DNA from 3 places in the Glutamicibacter sp. Je.9.36 genome. Region 2 is predicted to be linked to each of the others. Evidence: predicted binding sites of a transcription regulator. Region 2 holds the regulator's gene; each other region holds the start of a gene.
What was found. Region 2 encodes LexA, which represses DNA repair genes until DNA is damaged. Its sites were predicted from a motif close to TCGAACANNTGTTCGA; they were not measured.
Positions count from the first base shown of each region.

Region 1: the regulator LexA is predicted to act here: its motif matches at 3,680-3,695, upstream of AAZQ98_RS05325 (DUF222 domain-containing protein).
Region 3: the regulator LexA is predicted to act here: its motif matches at 3,394-3,409, upstream of uvrA (excinuclease ABC subunit UvrA).

Region 1 covers NZ_JBCPSN010000002.1:208,028-214,528, forward strand. Annotated here, with positions in the region: gene AAZQ98_RS05320 (IS1249 family transposase) at 112-1,266, opposite strand; gene AAZQ98_RS05325 (DUF222 domain-containing protein) at 2,018-3,616, opposite strand; gene AAZQ98_RS05330 (lipoate--protein ligase family protein) at 3,789-4,844, shown strand; gene pepN (aminopeptidase N) at 5,019-6,501, opposite strand, start outside.
Region 2 covers NZ_JBCPSN010000003.1:45,535-52,035, reverse strand. Annotated here, with positions in the region: gene hflX (GTPase HflX) at 1-1,252, shown strand, start outside; gene AAZQ98_RS08535 (ATP-dependent DNA helicase) at 1,245-3,242, shown strand; gene AAZQ98_RS08530 (glycoside hydrolase family 76 protein) at 3,348-4,427, shown strand; gene lexA (transcriptional repressor LexA) at 4,484-5,203, opposite strand; gene AAZQ98_RS08520 (LysM peptidoglycan-binding domain-containing protein) at 5,462-5,815, shown strand; gene AAZQ98_RS08515 (histidinol-phosphate transaminase) at 5,897-6,501, shown strand, end outside.
Region 3 covers NZ_JBCPSN010000002.1:597,273-603,773, forward strand. Annotated here, with positions in the region: gene AAZQ98_RS07260 (HAD hydrolase-like protein) at 1-411, opposite strand, end outside; gene uvrA (excinuclease ABC subunit UvrA) at 498-3,368, opposite strand; gene AAZQ98_RS07270 (GNAT family N-acetyltransferase) at 4,104-4,649, shown strand; gene AAZQ98_RS07275 (hypothetical protein) at 4,787-5,314, opposite strand; gene AAZQ98_RS07280 (hypothetical protein) at 5,482-5,814, opposite strand.

The sequences.
Region 1 (6,501 bases), on a different contig from region 2:
CAATTCTTGGAAACACGCCGCTGCTGCTTTAACGGGACACCTGTCCATCAGTGACTGAAAAATGTGGGTGATGTCCCAAAAAAGGTGTACAGATGTCGCGAGGAAGTGGATTCATCTACGTCCTCCCCAGCCTTTTCGGATGCCATTGCCGTCTCCCCAGCTGAAGTGCTGGCCGTAAACCGCTGGCCCGATCGGTTCCTCCGCCCGGGGTTTCGGCTTGGGTTTTTCTGCCCAATGATGTCGCTGCACGAACGACCAAGGATCTTTGGGGTTCTCGGCGTATCGATACAAATGCCAGCGCACCAGCGCCATGGAATGCTGCGGTGTCAGCCCTCGGTGCAGCCGTAGCTGTTCCTTGATTCCGGCGTTGATGCCACCTTCCAAGGGACTTGTGGTCTTGGGCAGCAGCTCTCCGGGCTGAGCGAGGTCAAGCCATTGGAACAGGTGGTCTTTCTTGAGCAGGTCATGCAATAGCCGCTCAGTGCGACGCAGCCCGATATGCGTGTACCACCAGGTCTGGTGCGGCTTGACTCGGGTGGGCCTGGACGCGGTGCGGTCCTTCGCGTAGGTGCGTTCCTTGAGCGTCACTTCGTGCATGGACTGCCAGTGGATGAACTGCTCGGACCAGTTCGCCGCTTCGTCTTTCGTACTGACTTTCATCAGTGCACGGGTGAGTGCAAGGAGCTGTTGACCTGGGACGGTGCGTGGATTCAAGGTCAGATGCTTGACCATGGACTGGCGGATGTGGAAGTAGCAACGCTGGATTTTGGTGTCGGGCCAGAGCGCGGTGAGCACGGATTCCAGGGCGCCGTTGCCGTCGATGAGCGCAATTTGTGGTGGGGTCATGCCTTGGAGCAGGTGGGTCCATGACGCGATCTTTTCACGGTCGCAGAATTGCCAGTCGATGATGTGCTTTCCGTTGAACGCGGTCAGTGCGCAGTAGCCGTTGAAGTAGGTGCCATCGAGCATGAGGTATCGATGTTGCTCGCCGGTTTGTTCCAGGTGTGGCTGGACTTGCCAGCACCATGCTGTGGTGCGGTGAAAGGTGCTGCGCGGGGTTCCCAGTTCGGCGATGCTTTGTTTTCCGGTGGCCCATCGGTGGAAACTGGTGAACTGTTTCTTGGCGGTGATGTCGGGGCGGGAAACGGTGGTGGACGCGCCGCAGTTCTTGCATCGCCAGCGGGTGCGTCCGGCACTGTTTTTGCCGTTCTTGACGAGCTTGTTTCCGCATACATCACAGCGGGGTTGATTTGCAATTGTTGCCACGGTACATGCTTTCAAAGCATGTGTTCGTGGTGTTGTTCCTAGTGGTTATATGTTTTTGGTGGGTTCTGTACACCTTTTTTGGGACTTAACCCAAAAATGTTTTCACGGAACCGTCTAAGAGGTCTCGTTTTTCGCGCCACGATGCGCATCACGGCATCTTGGCAGTTGCCTGGATGCGCCAGTGACTGAAAAATATTGTCAGCAGCGTTCGCCCCAGCGTCTTCCGGCGCAATAGCCGTCGGGGCGGCAGGAGATGACTGAAAAGTGTTCTCACTTAACTGACTAAGAGGATTCCTTTTTTCGCGCCACGATGCGCAAGGGGCATTTTGGTAGTCGACTCGATGCGCCAGTGACTGAAAATTATTGTCAGCAGCGTTCGCCCAGCGTCTTTCGGCACAATAGTTGTCGGGGTGGCCGGAGACGACTGAAAAATATTTTCATGGAACTGTCGAAGAGGTTTCGTTTTTCGCGCCGCGATACGCATCGGGCATTTTGGCAGTTGCCTGGAGGCGCCATTGACTGAAAAATATTGTCAGTAGCGTTTGCCCAGAGCTTTTCGGCGCAATAGCCGTCGGGGCTTCCCGTGGTGGCTGAATAAAGATTCGCTGACTCGTCGAAGCAGACCTCCTGGCCGCACGGCTCCAAGCAACAGGCTTTATCGCCGTTGCGTGAATGGTGTTATTGGTGGTGTGGAGGTGCTGGTGACTGAAAAATTCTGTCACCCAAAATCCGGTCAATCGGGATAGCGTCCTCAGCCTGTTTCCTTCTGGCCGTCATCTGGCGGCGATTCAGGACCGGGATCCTGGTCTGGAATTTCGACGCGAGGTTTGAGCCCAAGTACCCTGCGTACTTCTGCCGTGAGTCGAATATGCGGCAAAGGAATGACCTTAGGGCGCTCTGGGCAATGATCATTTACATGATCAAATTGGTCCACACGCTTTACGCTTTCCGGAATAACGAGTGCGCTCAGCCCGTGCGGAGTCACCCACATCTTGGATCCGTCAGGTCGCGGAACGACTTTCCAGCCCAATGCATGCTTGAACATTTGATGCTGCTTGCACAGCAGATGCGTATTGTCCCTGGTCGTATGCCCTCCGTGAGCCCAGCCATTTATATGGTCAATCTCGGAGCGGTCAGCTGGACGGCGACAGCCGGGGAAGCAGCAATGCTCATCGCGGTGCCGTAACAGATCCTTGAGGCTCTGTGAGGGCCGGTAGCGCCTGCGCTCGACATCTATCGCGGCGCCAGTCCATGGATCGGTCAGCACGCGCTGGAACGAAGGCGCATCCTTTGCCAACGCCAATGCGACCCCCAGTGGGATGGGGCCGTAGCCTTCCAAGTCAGCCACGGTCCTTGTAGGATCCGCCAGCATTTCCACCGCGGGAATCGTGATGGATACCCGTGGCTTGAGGGGCGTGCCTTCCCGGTCCGGCCAGCCGTTGAGGATGATGTCTGCAAAGGCGTCCGCTTCTATTTGCTCCCGGGTACGGGGATCCTGAGGATCGTTATGCTGATCAGCTAGCCACTTCACGGAGTTCTTGATGGAATGAATCACTGCGGCACTGTTGTAGTACTTGAGGGTGGACATGCCATTTTCGTTATCCCATAGCGTGAGCTTGCGATTCTTTTCAGACTTCTTGTGCCTTTGTTCGGCGGCCTCCGGGCACATCCGGTCATGGAACCGGCGTGCGCGTTGGTATATCGCGTCATCAGACGCAGTCTTCGCCATGGGCAACAGCACGCGTTGCATCTGCGTGATTTGTTCGGGGAGCAAGTCCTGCGAATGCTTCACGATGTCATGCGCTGCCTTGGGCGTGATCTCTCCTGCAGCCAGAGCCGTGAGAGTTTCCTTGCAGGCGTAGCGAAGACCCTTGGCATAGAACATCCGCTTGCCTACCATTCGAGGGGTCTCACGCAGCGCGACAGCCGCTTCTGCGATGAAGTTGGAGTTGATGACCTGGTCACTGCCGCGGTCAACGCCATAGTATTGAGCACTTTTCCGAGCTTCGCGTTCCTCCTCCTCGGTAGTGGTCCCCTCGGTGGCGATCATATCGGCAAATGATTCACTGACTTGTTCTACTGAATCGGCCAGCAGCACAGATGTCATTGCATCGAGGGTGCTCTGGATGCGCTGGATCTTCTTCAGCCGTTCGAGGGCGTCGCCGGGGCCATTGAGCGGGCCCGCGTCGTAGAGCTCATCTGCCAATTGCTTCAGCGGACCATGGAACAGGTGATGTTCGAGATGGTCGCTGAATAACGAATCCTTGTGGGATTCTGTGCGAGTGCCAGCTGGGAGTAACGGTAGACGATGTTCATCATCGTCGTCATGGATGAAATCGGGTATAGCCATAGTTAATTATCCTGCCGGCAACAGACAGTTTGGCCCGGAAATCCGCGGAATGTGGAAGTATTCTCGAATATTTATTCGATTGTTATCCCGGGTCGAATTTTGCCACTGCGAACCACCGAATCCGGGGGGCGCGTGGATTCGACTAGTGGGTGGCCGGGGATAGAATGAAACCATGAAGCATCATGGTGAATACAAGGTAGTCGGTGGCAAATTAGTCGTTGTAGATCTGGATACTTCCGATGGCGTGATCACCGAAGTGTCATTGAATGGCGACTTCTTCCTGGAACCAGATGATGCACTCGATGACTTGAACGATGCGCTACGCGGTTTGCCAGCGGACGCCAGCCACAGCACCATGCGCAATGCGGTAACCGACAATCTGCGTGAAGGCGCAGTGATGTTCGGTTTTGACGAAGACGCCATCGCGCGCGTCGTCCGCCGCGCGCTGGGACACGCCACCAAGTGGGAAGACCACGAGTGGGAAGTCCTGGGCCCGGAGATCATTCCAATCACGGAGCAAGTGGCGCTGGATGAGGTGCTGACCCGGCAAATCGCCAAGGGGACCCGTAAGCCGACCATCCGCTTCTGGGACTGGAGCGAAGGCGCCGTCGTGATCGGCTCCTTCCAGTCGCTGAAGAACGAAGTGGATATGGAGCAAGCCGAAAAGCACGGCATCCAGGTGGTTCGCCGCATTTCCGGAGGCGGCGCGATGTTCATGGAAGCTGGCAACTGCATTACCTACTCGCTCTACGCTCCAGAATCCCTGGTGGACGGCATGAGCTTTGCCGATTCCTACCCGTACCTGGACGCCTGGGTGATGGAAGCGCTGGAAAGCATCGGCCTGGAAGCGTACTACAAGCCGCTGAACGACATCGCGACCCCTGCCGGCAAGATCGGCGGCGCAGCGCAAAAGCGCCTGGCCAACGGTGCGATGCTGCACCACGTCACGATGAGCTACGACATCGACGCGGAGAAGATGACCCAGGTGCTGCGCATTGGCCGGGAGAAGATCTCCGACAAGGGGATCACCTCAGCGGTCAAGCGTGTTGATCCCCTGAAGTCGCAGACAAAGCTGGATCGCATGGAGATCATCAACGTCATGATGGACACCTTCGCCAAGCGCACCGGGGCCAAGCCGGCACAGCTGGATGCCGAATCCCGTCTGGCGGCGAAGGAATTGGCCGAGGCCAAATTCGCTACCGCGCAATGGACTGCGCGGGTTCCGTAGCGAGCCAAGATCCAAGGGCCTGTTCTCGATCAAGTTCGAGGCCAGGCCCTTGTTTGGCTTAAGGCCATGGTGCTGTGGCCCTGCCATCGCCGCTGCGCCGGCCGCGTGCTGCGGCACGGAAAAGCCGGCCCGCTGCGTGGATAAGCAGCGGGCCGGCCTTCGGAGGGCCAGCGCCTAGCGGCTGGTGCGGCTGTAGGCCTGGGCCTTCAGCGAGCGTTCCAGTTCTGCGCGTTCCTCGAGCAGGATGCGCTTGAGGGCGGCCGGTGCGCTCTCATGGCGTTCCAGCCATGCGGTAGCGGTAGCCAGTGCATGGTTCTGCTCGATGGCGCCCTGGAGATCCTGGTGCCCTGGATACAGCCCCTCGATCACGCGCGTGGCGAATTCCATGCCCATGGTCTCGAAGACCGGCAGGATCGCGGCCCAGTAGCGTTCCTCGAACGGTGCCAGCAGGGCGGAGGAACCCATGGTGAAGCCCAGTGCGGTGGCCGAGAGGGCATCGTTGGACAGCTCTCCATGCTCATCGCGCGCCATCAGCACGGTGTCGAAAGCGGTGTCCTTGGCCTGCGGATCCGGGCGCGCCGCCAGCGCGGTGCGGACCGAGTTCTGCGCCACGCTGGTGGGGTTGGCCTTGGCCGCTTCGTGCATGGACGCCTCGGCGGCCTCGTCGAGCCGGCCGGAAGCGGCCAGCGCGATGTAGGAACCCCACAGCAGCTGCTCATCGACGGTGACCTGGTAGGCATTGGGCTGCTCGCCCAGGAAGGCGTCGAGCACCTCCGGAGCCACGCCGGCACGGGCCAGGCGAACCAGGGTGCGCGCGGTGGTGGTCTGCTGGTCTCCGCCGGCCTCGAACCGGGTGAGCCACCCGGTGAGGGTTGCGGCGGCCTTATGGCGCAGCTCCGCGCGCAGCTCGGGGGCAACGTACTTGGAGATCGAGGTGGCCAGCTGGTCGGTGAGCACCCCGAAGACGCCCGCGTCGGTGACGGCGTGCGCGTGATCGAGGATCGCCTGCACGTAGCTTTGCGCATCCAAGGTGGCCGAACGCACCGCGTCCCACAGCGACGCCCAGCAGGTGGCGCGGGGCAGCGAGTCGCCCAGGCCCGAGAGGTGGCCGAGCAAGGTGGCACGCGAAACCGGGTCGAATTCGATCAGCGCATAGGTCTCATCGCCGTCGTTGGGCAGCAGCAGATCCGGGATCCGGCGTCCGACCAGGAAGTCCAGGGCCGCCGATTCGCCGGAGAGCTCCACGTCCACCGAGTCGGTGCGCACCAGCTGGCTCCCGTCCAGCTGGTAGGCGCCGACCGAAAGCACATGCGGGCGGGCGATCTTCTGCCCGGTGACCGGATCGGTGCCCGACTGGATCAGCGATGCCGCGGTGATGGTGCCGCCGGCGTCGGTGGTGTACTCGACGTGCAGCTTCGGCACGCCGCTGGTCTTCAGCCAGGCATCCGCCCACTGGCCCATATCGCGGCCGCTGGCCGCTTCGAGCGCTTCGAGGAAGTCATCCAGCGAGGTATTGCCGTAGGCGTGCTTGCGGAAGTAGGCGCGGGCGGCGTCGCGGAAGGCCTCGGCGCCGACAAAGGCGGCCAGCTGCTTGAGCACGCTGGCGCCCTTGGCGTAGGTGATGCCATCGAAATTCTGGTCCGCGGCCAGCAGGTCC
Region 2 (6,501 bases):
GGCTGGCATCTGGAGCGACGGCACCGTCACCGACGCCGAGAATTCCCTGCGTGAGCTCGCCGCTTTGGCGGAGACCGCTGGCTCGGAGGTCCTGGACGGGCTGGTGCAGCGCCGCAGCAAGCCGGACCCCTCGACTTTCCTCGGCTCGGGCAAGGCTGAAGAGCTGCGCGGAATTGTTGCTTCCACTGGTGCCGATACCGTGGTTGTCGATGCAGAGCTGGCTCCTTCGCAGCGTCGCGCCTTGGAGGATATCGTCAAGGTCAAGGTGATCGACCGCACCAGCCTGATCCTGGATATCTTTGCGCAGCATGCCCAGTCGCGAGAGGGCAAGGCGCAGGTTGAACTGGCCCAGCTCGAATACCTGCTGCCGCGCCTTCGCGGTTGGGGAGAATCGATGTCCCGCCAGGCCGGTGGCCGCGTGGGTGCCGCCGGTGGCGGTATCGGTTCGCGTGGACCGGGTGAAACCAAGATTGAAATGGACCGCCGCCGCATTCGCGACCGCATGGCGAAGCTGCGCCGCGAGATCAAGGCCATGAAGCCTGCGCGCGAAGCCAAGCGTGCCAACCGCAAGCGCAATGAGGTTCCGGCCGTAGCTATTGCCGGCTACACCAACGCTGGCAAGTCATCGCTGCTTAACCGACTGACCAACGCCGGTGTGCTGGTGGAGAACGCGCTGTTCGCTACCCTGGACCCGACCGTTCGCCAGTCGGCGACCGAAGACGGGCTGACCTACACCCTGGCCGATACCGTGGGATTCGTTTCCAACCTTCCGACCCAGCTGGTGGAAGCCTTCCGTTCCACTTTGGAGGAAATCGCCGATTCGGATCTCATCCTGCACGTCGTTGACGGGTCCCATCCGGATCCCGAAGGGCAGATCCAGGCCGTGCGTACCGTGCTCGGCGAAGTCGACGCGTTGAACATCCCAGAGATCATCGTGGTGAATAAGGCCGATGTGGCTGATCCGTTCGTTATCGAACGCATCCGCAACAAGGAATCCAACACCGTGGTTGTCTCTGCGCATACCGGTGAAGGCATCCAGGAGCTGCTGGAAAAGATCAGCTCCTCGATTCCACGCCCCGGAGTCCAGCTTGAGGTACTCATTCCCTACAACCGGGGGGATTTGATCGCCAAGCTGCATCAGAGCGAATCCGAGATCCTGGAAAGCGAACACCTGGAGGAGGGCACCCGGCTGATCGTCAAGGTGCGCGATTCCTTTGCTGCAGAGTTGGAGACCTTCAACCTTCATGGATAAGCAAGAGCAGGCCCTGGGGCTCCTGGAGGCCGCGGTCACTTCCATGGGCGGCGCCATGCGCACCGGCCAGCAGGAAATGGTCAAGCACGTGGTCAGCGCGTTGGAAGACGAGAAGCATTTGCTGGTGCAGGCCGGTACCGGAACGGGCAAGTCCATGGGCTACCTGATTCCGGCACTGGCCCACGCGCAAACCAGCGCCAAGCCAGTGATCGTCTCCACCGCGACATTGGCGCTGCAATCGCAGATTGTCGGCCGTGACGTACCGCGATTACTCGACTCGCTCAAGGGCAAGCTCTCGCGCCCGATGGATGTCGCGCTGCTCAAGGGGCGCTCGAACTACCTGTGCCAGTACAAGCTCGGCGGCGGATACCCGGATGACGAAGGCACTCTTTTTTCCATGGACGAGCCGGCAATACCTGCCGGCACCACTTACTCGCCGCTGGCTAGCGAAGTAATGAAACTGCGTGAATGGGCCGAAGAGACCGACACCGGTGACCGCGATGAACTGGTGCCCGGGGTTAGTGACAAGGCGTGGAAGCAGGTCTCGGTTTCGGCCATGGAGTGCCTCGGCTCGCAGAAGTGCCCGATGGCGGACGAATGCTTCTCGGAAATGGCGCGTGCCCGTGCCGCCGAGTCCGACGTGGTCATTACGAACCATGCGCTGCTGGCGGTTTCGGCCTTCGAGGGGCTTTCGGTTCTCCCGGACTTCGAAGTAGCGATCATCGATGAGGCCCACGAACTGCAAGATCGCGTGACCAGCTCGGTTTCGGGCGCGCTCTCCTCGCGCATGGTGCTTACCGCCGCTGGCGGTGCCAAGCGCCATTGCGGTATCAATGCGGATGAGATGGTCAAGGCCGCAAACCGCCTGGAAAAGTCGTTGACCGGGTTGCCGACAGGCTTGCTGGAACATGGTCTGCGCGAAGACATGGGCATTGCCCTGAACGACATCGTGGAGCAGGCCCGGCTGGCTCTGGCGCTGTCCAAGCCCGAAGCCAACGCACCGGCCGATGGCGGCCGCCAGACTGCCCGCTCCCAGCTGCAGGCAGTGATGGATGATGCGATTCGCATGCTCGAATCCGAAGAACGCCGCGAGGTCCTGTACACCACCCGTCCGCGGGAGTTTGTCGAAGGCCGGGGCTACGTCGAGGCCGATGAAAGCCAGCCGGCAACCTTGAACGTGGCACCGTTGTCGGTGGCCGGCAAGTTGCGCGAGGGCCTCTTCGACGGGCGCACGGTCGTATTGACCAGCGCCACCTTGGCCGTTGGCTCGCAGTTCGACTCGGTAGCAGGCTCCTTGGGCCTGATGGGCGCCGGCGCTCCATCATGGACCGGCGTAGATGTTGGCAGCCCTTTCGATTACCCCAAGCAGGGCATCCTCTACGTGGCCAAGCACCTGCCCAAGCCAGGACGCCAACTGGCGGCGGAGACGCTGGATGAGATCGAAGATCTCATCAAGGCCTCCGGTGGCGGCGCCTTGGCGCTGTTCACTTCCAAGCGTTCCGCCGAGGAAGCGGCAAGCATCTTGCGCGAGCGCTTGGACGTGGAAATCTTGTGCCAGGGTGAAGCCAGCATGAAGTCGCTGGTCGAACAGTTCAGCAGCGAACGCGACACCTGCCTGTTTGGAACCATGACCTTGTGGCAGGGCGTGGACGTGCCAGGCGATTCTTGCAGGCTGGTCATCATCGACAAGATTCCTTTCCCGCGCCCGGATGATCCTATCTCCAAGGCCCGTTCCGAGGACGTGGCCAAGCATGGCGGCAATGGCTTCATGCAGGTTGCCGCCACCCATGCGGCGATTCGCCTGGCCCAGGGCGCTGGGCGCTTGATTCGTTCGGTCGGGGATAAGGGCGTTGTGGCGATCCTTGATTCGCGCATGGCCACGGCGCGGTATGGCAGCTTCTTGAAAGCTACCCTGCCGCCGATGTGGCCGACTGTCGATAAGAAGGTCATCACTGGTGTTCTCAAGCGTTTGAACCCGGGCGGGAAATAGCCGCAGCCAGAATGTGAACTTGAGCTGTCCTTCGGGACAGCTCAAGTTCTTTAACCGGTACCAGCATGATGCTTCCAGATGCACTAAGGTCTGTGACAAGAACTGATGAAGCTCGAATCGGAAGGCACCATGGAGTCCATGCAGGAATTGGCGCACCAAGCCGCGATCGACACCCACCAGCGGTTCGGGCATCGCCTCATGGGGTTGCCCGGAACGTGGATTGGGCAGAGCTACAGCAAAGCGCATCGGTTGCGCGACGGAAGCATGCTCAGCAATCTCAATGGTTTCGCGCACCCGCTTGCGGAGTGGAACTATTGGTGGCAGGCGCACTATCTGGATGCCATCATCGATGAGGGCCGCTCGTACTGGGACGAAGGCAACGAACACCGGGCGCGCGAAGCGCTTGCCCGGGCCAACGGCTTATTGCGCGGCATTCGAATTCGAAACTTCGGGATCTTGCCCAACTACTTCTTCGACGACATGGCTTGGCTTGCCCTGGCCTGCGGCCGCCTGTCAGAGTTCACCCAGCTGGCGATGGGACACAGGAGCCGTCCTGCCGAGGCGGCAGTTAGGACGCTGGGACGGCAGCTCCATGCCGGCATGGATGGGGTGCTGGACGGCGGCCTGTACTGGTCCAGAAAGCGGGATTTCAAGAACACGCCAGCCAATGCGCCGGCGGCACTGTTCTTTGCCCGTACCGGGGAGAAAGAGACCGCGCGAGAGCTTCTCCAGTGGCTGGAAAAGAATCTGTTCAGCGTGGAGCGAGGACTGTATCTGGACGGACTGCGGTTGACCACGCAGGGGCACACCGTGGAACCAGCGGTCTACACCTATAACCAGGGCCTGGTTCTCGGGGCATTGCTTGAGCTTGGCGAGCCTGCTGATCTGGCTCACGCTCAAGTACTGATCGATGCCACCACGAAATCGCTGTCAACTGCTGCCGGGGTCCTCTCGTTCAACAGCGGGGGAGACGGCAACCTGTTCGCGGGGATACTCTGCCGATATCTTGCCCTCGCCGGTAATGATGTCCGCTTGGAAGCCCGGAGCCGGGAGCAGGCCAGAAGGCTGGTCATGGCAACGGCGCGCCATCTGGCTGACCAGGAACCACGCCGGCTTTCGGCGGCAATCCAACGCTGGATGATCTTCTCGGCGGCCGCTCAATTCGAGTTGAACGCCGGCCAATAGCGGGTTAAACGAGAATTGCGCTGGTGCCGAGCACCAGCGCAATGACCGTACGTATTCTAGAGAGAGCGCATCACCGAGACGACGCGTCCCATGATCGTTGCGGCATCACCCAAAATTGGTTCGTAGCGCGAGTTCTGCGGAAGCAGCCAGGTATGCCCGTCACGCTGCCGGAAAGTCTTTACCGTGGCTTCCTCATCGAGCAGGGCAGCTACGATGTCGCCGTTGTCCGCCGTCTGCTGGCGGCGGACAACTACCCAGTCGCCATCGCAAATCGCAGCGTCAACCATTGAATCGCCGGAAACCTTGAGCATGAACAGTTCGCCGTGGCCTACGAGCTGACGAGGCAACGAGAAAACATCCTCGACGGACTGTTCGGCAAGGATCGGACCGCCGGCAGCGATACGGCCAACCAGGGGAACCATGGTGGTGTCAGCGGAAGTGCTCAATTCAATGATCTTGGCGTCTTCGCTGGCATCTGGCTCGACCGGCTTCGAAACTTCGGCCTTCTCGGCGTCTTCGGCCAGCTGCAGAGGCAGCAGGATTTCCATTGCGCGCGGACGGCGTGGATCTCGACGGATATAGCCGAGCTTTTCCAGCTGGCTCAGCTGGTGGGTGACGCTCGAAAGGCTCTTGAGCCCCACTGCGTCACCAATCTCACGCATCGATGGTGGATAACCGTTCTTGCCGATTGACCGCTGGATCGTCTCCAGGATCTTCTTTTGGCGAATCGTCAGCGAACGTGCATTCGATCGGGGAGTGCGTTGTGAAGCTGACATGAGATTTTGCCTTCCCTAGCAATCATTCGAAAGTTCGTAAGTCCAAACTGTCGGCGCTAGATGGTGAGATGTTTTCATTGCTCGTCTACTTCGAAATCTTAGTAGATAAGCGAGCTTCTTTCAAAGATTTGTTCGAAAACTTCTGGACAAGTTCCGCAAACCTCTGTTAGAACAGATATACGAGGTTCGAACAAGTTTTCGAATCTATGCTTTCGAATACAAATTCGCATCACTTGAATTTCTTGAGGAGACAAAGTCATGGCAACCGTCGCACTTGACTCAAATCAGACCCAGGCACCACTGAAGATCCGCATCAACCGTCGCGGATGGGCCGTGCTTGTGGGTATGCCCATTTTCGCACTCACCATCGCCGCAGCTTTCTTCATCTCCATGTTTGCCTCTGACGCGCATGCCGCAGCCGATACTCCTGTTGGAGTCGGAACCGTTGATGTCACCGTTATTCCAGGGGATACGCTGTGGAGCCTGGCCCGGGATTACGCCACCGGTTACGACGTGACCTCGGCAGTGGGCCACATCGCCGAACTCAATGCCCTGACCGGCAGCGAAATCCAGGTCGGCGAAACCCTCTCGATTCCGGTCCTTGCCGGCTAGCTTCCCCAGCCTGCTTCGAGTTTGTTACCTGTGGCCGTAGCGGATTCACCGGCAGGCGCGCTGCACACGTAGACTTGATGCGTGAATGACCGCAGTGAACTTTTGAGTCAGCTGCCCTTGCGTGAGAATCTCCGCGGGCTATCCCCTTATGGCGCACCACAAATTGACGTGCCCATCCAGCTGAACGTCAACGAGAACACCCATCCGTTGCCACCGACAGTCGTCGATGCCATTGCCCAAGAGGTGGCCAAGGCGGCGGCAACGTTGAACAGGTATCCGGACCGCGAGTTCACCGAGCTTCGCGAACTCCTAGCCGATTACCTCGGCCACTCGCTCACCAAGGACAATATCTGGGCCGCTAACGGTTCCAATGAAATCCTGCAGCAAATCCTGCAAGCCTTTGGCGGCCCCGGCCGTGCCGTGATGAGCTTCGGCCCTACCTACTCCATGTACCCGCTGCTTGCCAGTGGTACTGACACGAAATATATCGCCGGTGAACGCGCCGCAGATTTCACCTTGTCCGCCGATTCCGCAGCCGCACAGGTTCGCGAGCACAAGCCGAACATCGTTTTCCTTTGCTCTCCGAATAACCCCACCGGCACGGCCCTTGGCCTTGACGTCATCACCGCGGTATATGAAGCCATGAGCGAGCATAACGGCATGGTGATCGTGGATGAGGCGTACGC
Region 3 (6,501 bases), on a different contig from region 2:
CTCATCCGCGTTGCCGTGAATCGCATCGAGATGCTCATCCAGCCCCTTGCGTGCAATGAGCTGGCGCGCAATGTTGATGGGCTTGGCCGTGGTCACTGCGACGTAGATCCCGGCCGCGCGCAACGCGTCCAGGAGCGCCACAATGCCCGGGTAGATCACGGATTCGGCCATGCCCACCTCGGCATAGCGGGCGCGGTAGGCCGCGATGATGGAGTCGATGTTCCCGTCGGTGACGCCGTCAAGCGTACGCAGCCCGATTTGGAGGGGCGGGCCTACCAGCGCTTCAACTCGTGCTTCGCCCGGATCGGCCAAACCATGGGAGGTGAGCGCGTGGCGGATACCCGAAGTTATGGCACCGGCAGGGTCCACGAGGGTCCCATCCAGATCGAAGAGCACACTTGTTACCGACATATTCACCTAGCCATCTTCCCATGAAGCGGACGCGGGTTAGCAATCCATAACTGAAATCGCATATGTCGAACATTCTCCGCCAGGCATTACAGGATCTCGGAGAGGAACTTCCCGGTGTGCGATTCGCTCACCTTGGCCACCTTTTCCGGGGTGCCAGCAGCCAGGATCGTGCCGCCGCCTGAGCCGCCTTCCGGGCCAAGGTCGATGACCCAGTCAGCCGACTTGATGACATCCAGGTTGTGCTCGATGGTCAACACGGTGTTGCCCTTGTCGACCAATCCCTGCAGCACCTTGAGCAGCTTGCGGATATCTTCGAAGTGCAGACCGGTGGTCGGCTCGTCCAGGACGTAGATGGAGCGGCCATTGGAACGCTTCTGCAGTTCCGCAGCCAGCTTCACGCGCTGGGCCTCGCCACCGGAGAGGGTGGTTGCCGGCTGCCCCAGGCGCACGTAGCCCAGGCCCACGTCCACCAGCGTGCGCAGGTGGCGGGCGATCGGGGTGAAGGCACTGAAGAACTCGGCGCCTTCGGCAATCGGCATGTCCAGCACATCGGCAATGTTCTTGCCCTTGTACAGCACCTGCAGGGTTTCGCGGTTGTAGCGGGCGCCCTGGCAGACCTCGCAGGGCACGTAAACGTCCGGCAGGAAGTTCATCTCGATCTTCAGCGTGCCGTCACCCGAGCAGGATTCGCAGCGGCCGCCCTTGACGTTGAAGGAGAACCGGCCCGGCTGGTAGCCGCGCAGCTTCGCCTCATTGGTCTCCGCAAACAGCTTGCGGATGTGGTCGAACACGCCAGTGTAGGTCGCAGGGTTCGAACGCGGGGTCCGGCCGATGGGCGACTGGTCCACGTGGACCACCTTGTCCAGGTGCTCCAGGCCCTGCACGCGGGTGTGGCGGCCGGGCACTTGCTTGGCGCCGTTGAGCTTGTTGGCCAGCACCTTGTACAGGATGTCGTTGACCAGGGTGGACTTGCCCGAGCCGGACACGCCGGTCACCGCGGTCAGCACGCCCAGCGGGAACTCCACCGACACATTCTGCAGGTTGTTCTCGTTGGCACCGACCACCTTGAGCTTGCGCTCCTTGTCGATCTTGCGGCGCTTGGACGGGATGTCGATCTGCTTGCGGCCCGAAAGGTAGTCTCCGGTCAGCGACTTGGTGTTCTGCTTCAGGCCCTCCAGGGATCCGGAGTGCACCACTTCGCCGCCGTGCTCGCCGGCGCCCGGGCCGATGTCCACGATCCAGTCGGCTTCGGCAATGGTGTCTTCGTCGTGCTCCACCACGATCAGGGTGTTGCCCAGCGATCGCAGGTGCAGCAGGGTGTCGATCAGGCGGCGGTTATCGCGCTGGTGCAGGCCGATGGACGGCTCGTCCAGAACGTAGAGCACGCCCACCAGGCCCGAACCAATCTGCGTAGCCAGGCGAATGCGCTGCGCCTCGCCGCCGGACAAGGTGCCAGCAGCGCGTTCCAGGGTCAGGTACTCCAGTCCGACGTCCAGCAGGAACTTCATGCGCGCGTCGATTTCCTTGAGCACCTGCGCGGCGATCTGCGCCTCGCGTGCGGTGAGCACGATCGTGGAGAGGAATTCCGCGGCGCTGCGCAGATCCATGGCGGCAACTTCAGCGATGGAACGCCCGCCCACCAAGACCGAGAGCGACGCCGGATTCAGGCGTGCGCCGCCGCAGGTAGGGCACGGGATCTGGCGCATGTACTGCTCGTAGCGGTCGCGGGCGTGATCCGATTCGGTTTCCTGGTGCTTGCGGTGCACGTAGGAAATGACGCCCTCGAAGCCGGTGGAGTACTTGCGCTCGCGGCCGAAGCGGTTCTTGTACTGCACGACCACCTTGTGGTCCTTGCCATTCAGGATCGCTTCGCGGGCGGCAGCCGGCAGGTCCTGCCACTGGGTGTCCATGGTGAAGCCCAGCTCATGGCCCAGGCCTTCGATCAAGCGGTTCCAGTATTCGGTGGTGGCCTTGCCCAGCGACCATGGGGCGATCGCGCCCTCGGCCAAGGTGACCTCGCCGTCCGGAACAATCAGGTGCTCATCGACTTCCAGCTTGGTGCCGATGCCGGAACAGGCCGAGCAGGCACCGAACGGGTTATTGAAGGAGAAAGTGCGCGGCTCGATCTCATCGATGGCCAGCGGATGCTCATTGGGGCAGGCCAGGTTCTCGGAGAACGCGCGCACGCGCTGGGGATCATCCTCGTCCAAGTCCACGAAGTCGGCCAGCACGCGGCCCTCGGCAATGCCCAGGGCCGTTTCGATGGAGTCGGTCAAGCGCTGGCGGGCATCTTCCTTGATAGCCAGGCGGTCGACGACCACTTCAATGGTGTGCTTGACCTGCTTGGCCAGCTTCGGCGGATCGTTCAGCTGGATGGTGGCGCCGTCAACGCGGGCACGGGCGAAGCCCTTGGACGAGAGCTCTGCGAACAGGTCGACGAATTCGCCCTTGCGCGAGCGCACTACCGGGGCGAGGATCTGGAAGCGGGTTTTCTCCGGTAGCTCCATCAGCTGGTCGACGATCTGCTGCGGCGTCTGCTTGGAGATCGGTTCGTGGCAGATCGGGCAATGCGGACGGCCCACGCGGGCCCACAGCAGGCGCATGTAGTCGTACACTTCGGTAATCGTTCCCACGGTGGAACGCGGGTTGCGGCTGGTTGACTTCTGGTCGATGGACACCGCTGGCGACAGGCCCTCGATGAAATCCACATCGGGCTTGTCCACCTGGCCGAGGAACATGCGGGCGTAGGCAGAGAGCGATTCGACGTAGCGGCGCTGGCCTTCGGCAAAGATGGTGTCGAAGGCCAAGGAGGACTTGCCCGAACCGGAAAGGCCGGTAAAGACAATCATTGCGTCACGCGGGAGATCAATGTCCACGTTTTTCAGGTTGTGCTCGCGTGCACCCTTGACGACCAGGCGAGTCAGATCAGTTCTTTTACTCTGCGATGAAATAGCCACGAGGCCATACTAATCGAAAACTACTTCGAATACGTGTACGAATGGACGCAACTCACAGTTAATTCTCGCAGCCCCTGCTCCGGCGCACGGCGAGCGCAATGCGTGCCCGTCCATCCACCCGAAATGTCGACCGGTGAGCCAGCGTCCCCATGAATCCAGATCGGACCACGACGTCCCATTCGAGGTACCGGTTGCCCTTGGATTCCCGCTTGCGCCTGTCTCGTGTGCTGTAGCTCCCCGAGTTCGCAGCTATCTCGTAGATGCCAATGAGCGGCGAGCGCATGCTCTGTGTTGCACGAGCGGGAAAACGGATAAAATTCGACGTTCGGTTCACGCCGCCAACCAGGGGTACCGCAACCGCTGATTCGTAACGAAACCACATCGCGAATCTGGCCAAATGTTCCGCGTAGTGGCATCGTCCGCGGCGTCTATGCCATTCGACAGCGATTGTTTTCTGCGCAAGCATTCGACATCATGAGGCAGCGCCACATCGTTCCGTTTCACGCCCCCTCACCGGTCTCTACACCGGACGGGGCATACGGAACGGCCAGTGTTCCTGTAAATCCATGAAACTTCTGCGATGCGAGTCAGCACGTGGCGCGATCCTATTTGTGACCGGCTTTCGGGACACTCTCGTCGAAAGCCAGCTGAGCCTACTCAACACGTCAAAAGTATTGGAAAATTTTCTGTAGACCACTGATTTTTTGGATGCTAGATTCAAGTCATGTTCCATTCATGAAGTTTTCTCTCAATCAGTTCAGAAGACCTACGAATGGATTTGCCATGCCCTCTGATGTTTTACAAGCTGTTCTTCAGCACGCAGATTTCGCTCCCGCTGTTTCTTCGTACGCAGAAATTTGCCATGCAGAATCTTCATCCGCGACGGAGCTAGCTGATCCGTATTTCGCAGCGTACCCACCCGGAATTGCGGCCGGGACTCTTGAAGAAGCGCAATCCGAGATGGAAGAAACTTTTGCCAACGAGTTTGGTCAGCTCCTCGAAAATGCTTCTTTTGTCGCGTCGCGACAGGGAAGGCCGATTGGGGCGATCTTTGTTGTCGAGAAATCGATCTGGGATGAGGATCTATTCGGCCCATTCATCATCGATCTTTTCGTTGATCCCCTCCATCAAGGGCATGGCCTGGGCCACACCTTGATTGCCGCTGCCATGTCTGCGTGCAAGAAGCATGGGGCGAACACCCTGAGTTTGCGGATCGGAGATGGAACTTCCGGTGCTGCACTAAATCTATATAAGCGACTTGGGTTCCGCGAATTGGCCTAACCGAACAACGCTGGTGTCATGCTTCGGATAAGTGAAGCATGACATCACCGCACGCGTCCCATATAGTACTTTCCTCTACGTGCCGGTACGGGTTCCGCTTAGGACGTCGCGTTGGACGTTTCACTGTGTAACTGGCGCTATCGGGAAGCAGAATCTGTCGATGCAGACGGTGATGCAGGGTGCTCCGGAACCTCGGGATACAGCTCTGGCGGCAGGCCCACCGTGAATCCGTCGTCGCGGACGACCGTGCCGCTGATGTCGATCGCGCGGGAAGCGTTATTGCTGCCGTCTGTCAATTGGACGGCCACACCACTTCCCATCTGTTCTCCAGTTACCACAGTGACGTTCTGTGGGGTGATGCCCCGTTCGGCCAGGATTTCCCGAGTCATGGCGACCATTGAATCGTCCAGAACTCCGCCTGGGAAAGGTGCGGTCACTCGGCATACACCGTCCCGATCGGCGGCGTAGGCGGCAGCCACTAGGTCCCTGCCGGCTTGCTCCAGAGAGCCAACCGGTTTACGTCCATCGCAGGTATCACCCGAATAATCCGGGACTACGGAGCATCCCGCGAAGAGGCCTGCGCACATCACCGCACTGACGATGCCCCAACCAGCTGACTGGTACTTATTCGGGAATCGCATGCTCCACCGTTCACGTTCGATCATGCAGACCATTATTGCCGAGGTGTCTCCAGTCACTGGGCAACCGCTCCGTGTCGCTAGGCGCGGATGGCAACTAGTCCAGTGTGCTCCCGCTTCCTTCTGCAAACATCTGGTCCTTGGCGTCTCGATGAAGGTTCCTGAACAGGACAGCAATCTGGGCATCTCACGGTTTATCGAATTACACCGTGATCCAGTTGATTCCACAATTGGTCGCGCTCGGTACCGATGACTCTGGTGGCACTAAAGCTGGTCTCTTGACCATTCCTGGGGTCATCGGTGACGAAATGCCCGTCCCGCAGTTCTTCGACTGTGTACCACCCTGGCGCGTAGTCCTCCTCCGGTAATTCATGCTCGCCCTCTAACCAGTGCACTTGGAACCACATGTTCTCTTGCTTGTCCCAGAAAAACGGGAACGACCGCATAATAGTGATCGAGGTGGTCAGCCACCCTCTGGTCTCTCCGGCTAGCGTGAGCTCCCAAACTGAATCGCGGAATTCATCCAAGAGAGGGTCCCTCGGCCAGTCAGTTTCGTCGAACCATTTCGCAAGCCATCGCATGCATCCGTTCTACCATAGTGAATACTAGGTCTAGCGGTCGCTAGCAATCCTAAGTCCCGTTGGTCGTTCCACTTGCGGGTGCTCCTCGAGTTGTTCTTCTCACGAGAATCTGAGAAATATCGATGCGGAGTCGATGCCAAGGCGAACCTGGAAATCGTGTCGCTACGGATGCAAGTGGAAAATGAATTGGTCATCAGGAAACCAACGCTGCGGGCCTTCGCAACAGTAGCCTCGAACCCGGAGCTGCCCCTTCACTGCACGGAGGTAGAAACCTCTTGGATACTCATCGTCGTCGCCAAGCGTCGGAGCAGCCACTGTGAAAGAACGTTCGGGTGCATGCCGTCGACGCATCACGAAGTGTGTGGACGATTCCTGTTTGTCCATAGCTAGACGGGGACATGGGCCAGCGGTCGGAGGGCAAAGCTTCGATCGGCGCATTAGAGCCGCGTCGAATACTTGCTTAAGTGTTCCGCCATCTGGCAAGCCTAAGTTACTCACACTGCGTTCAACCAGGCTAATAACGTGTTGCTTGTTGGCATCTCCAAGCACCGCAGCGCCGAAAAGCTGTGCGTGGGCGTTGAGCTGTATCTATTGCGAGTTGAGCACGGCGATAAGGTCATACCGGGAAAGCCC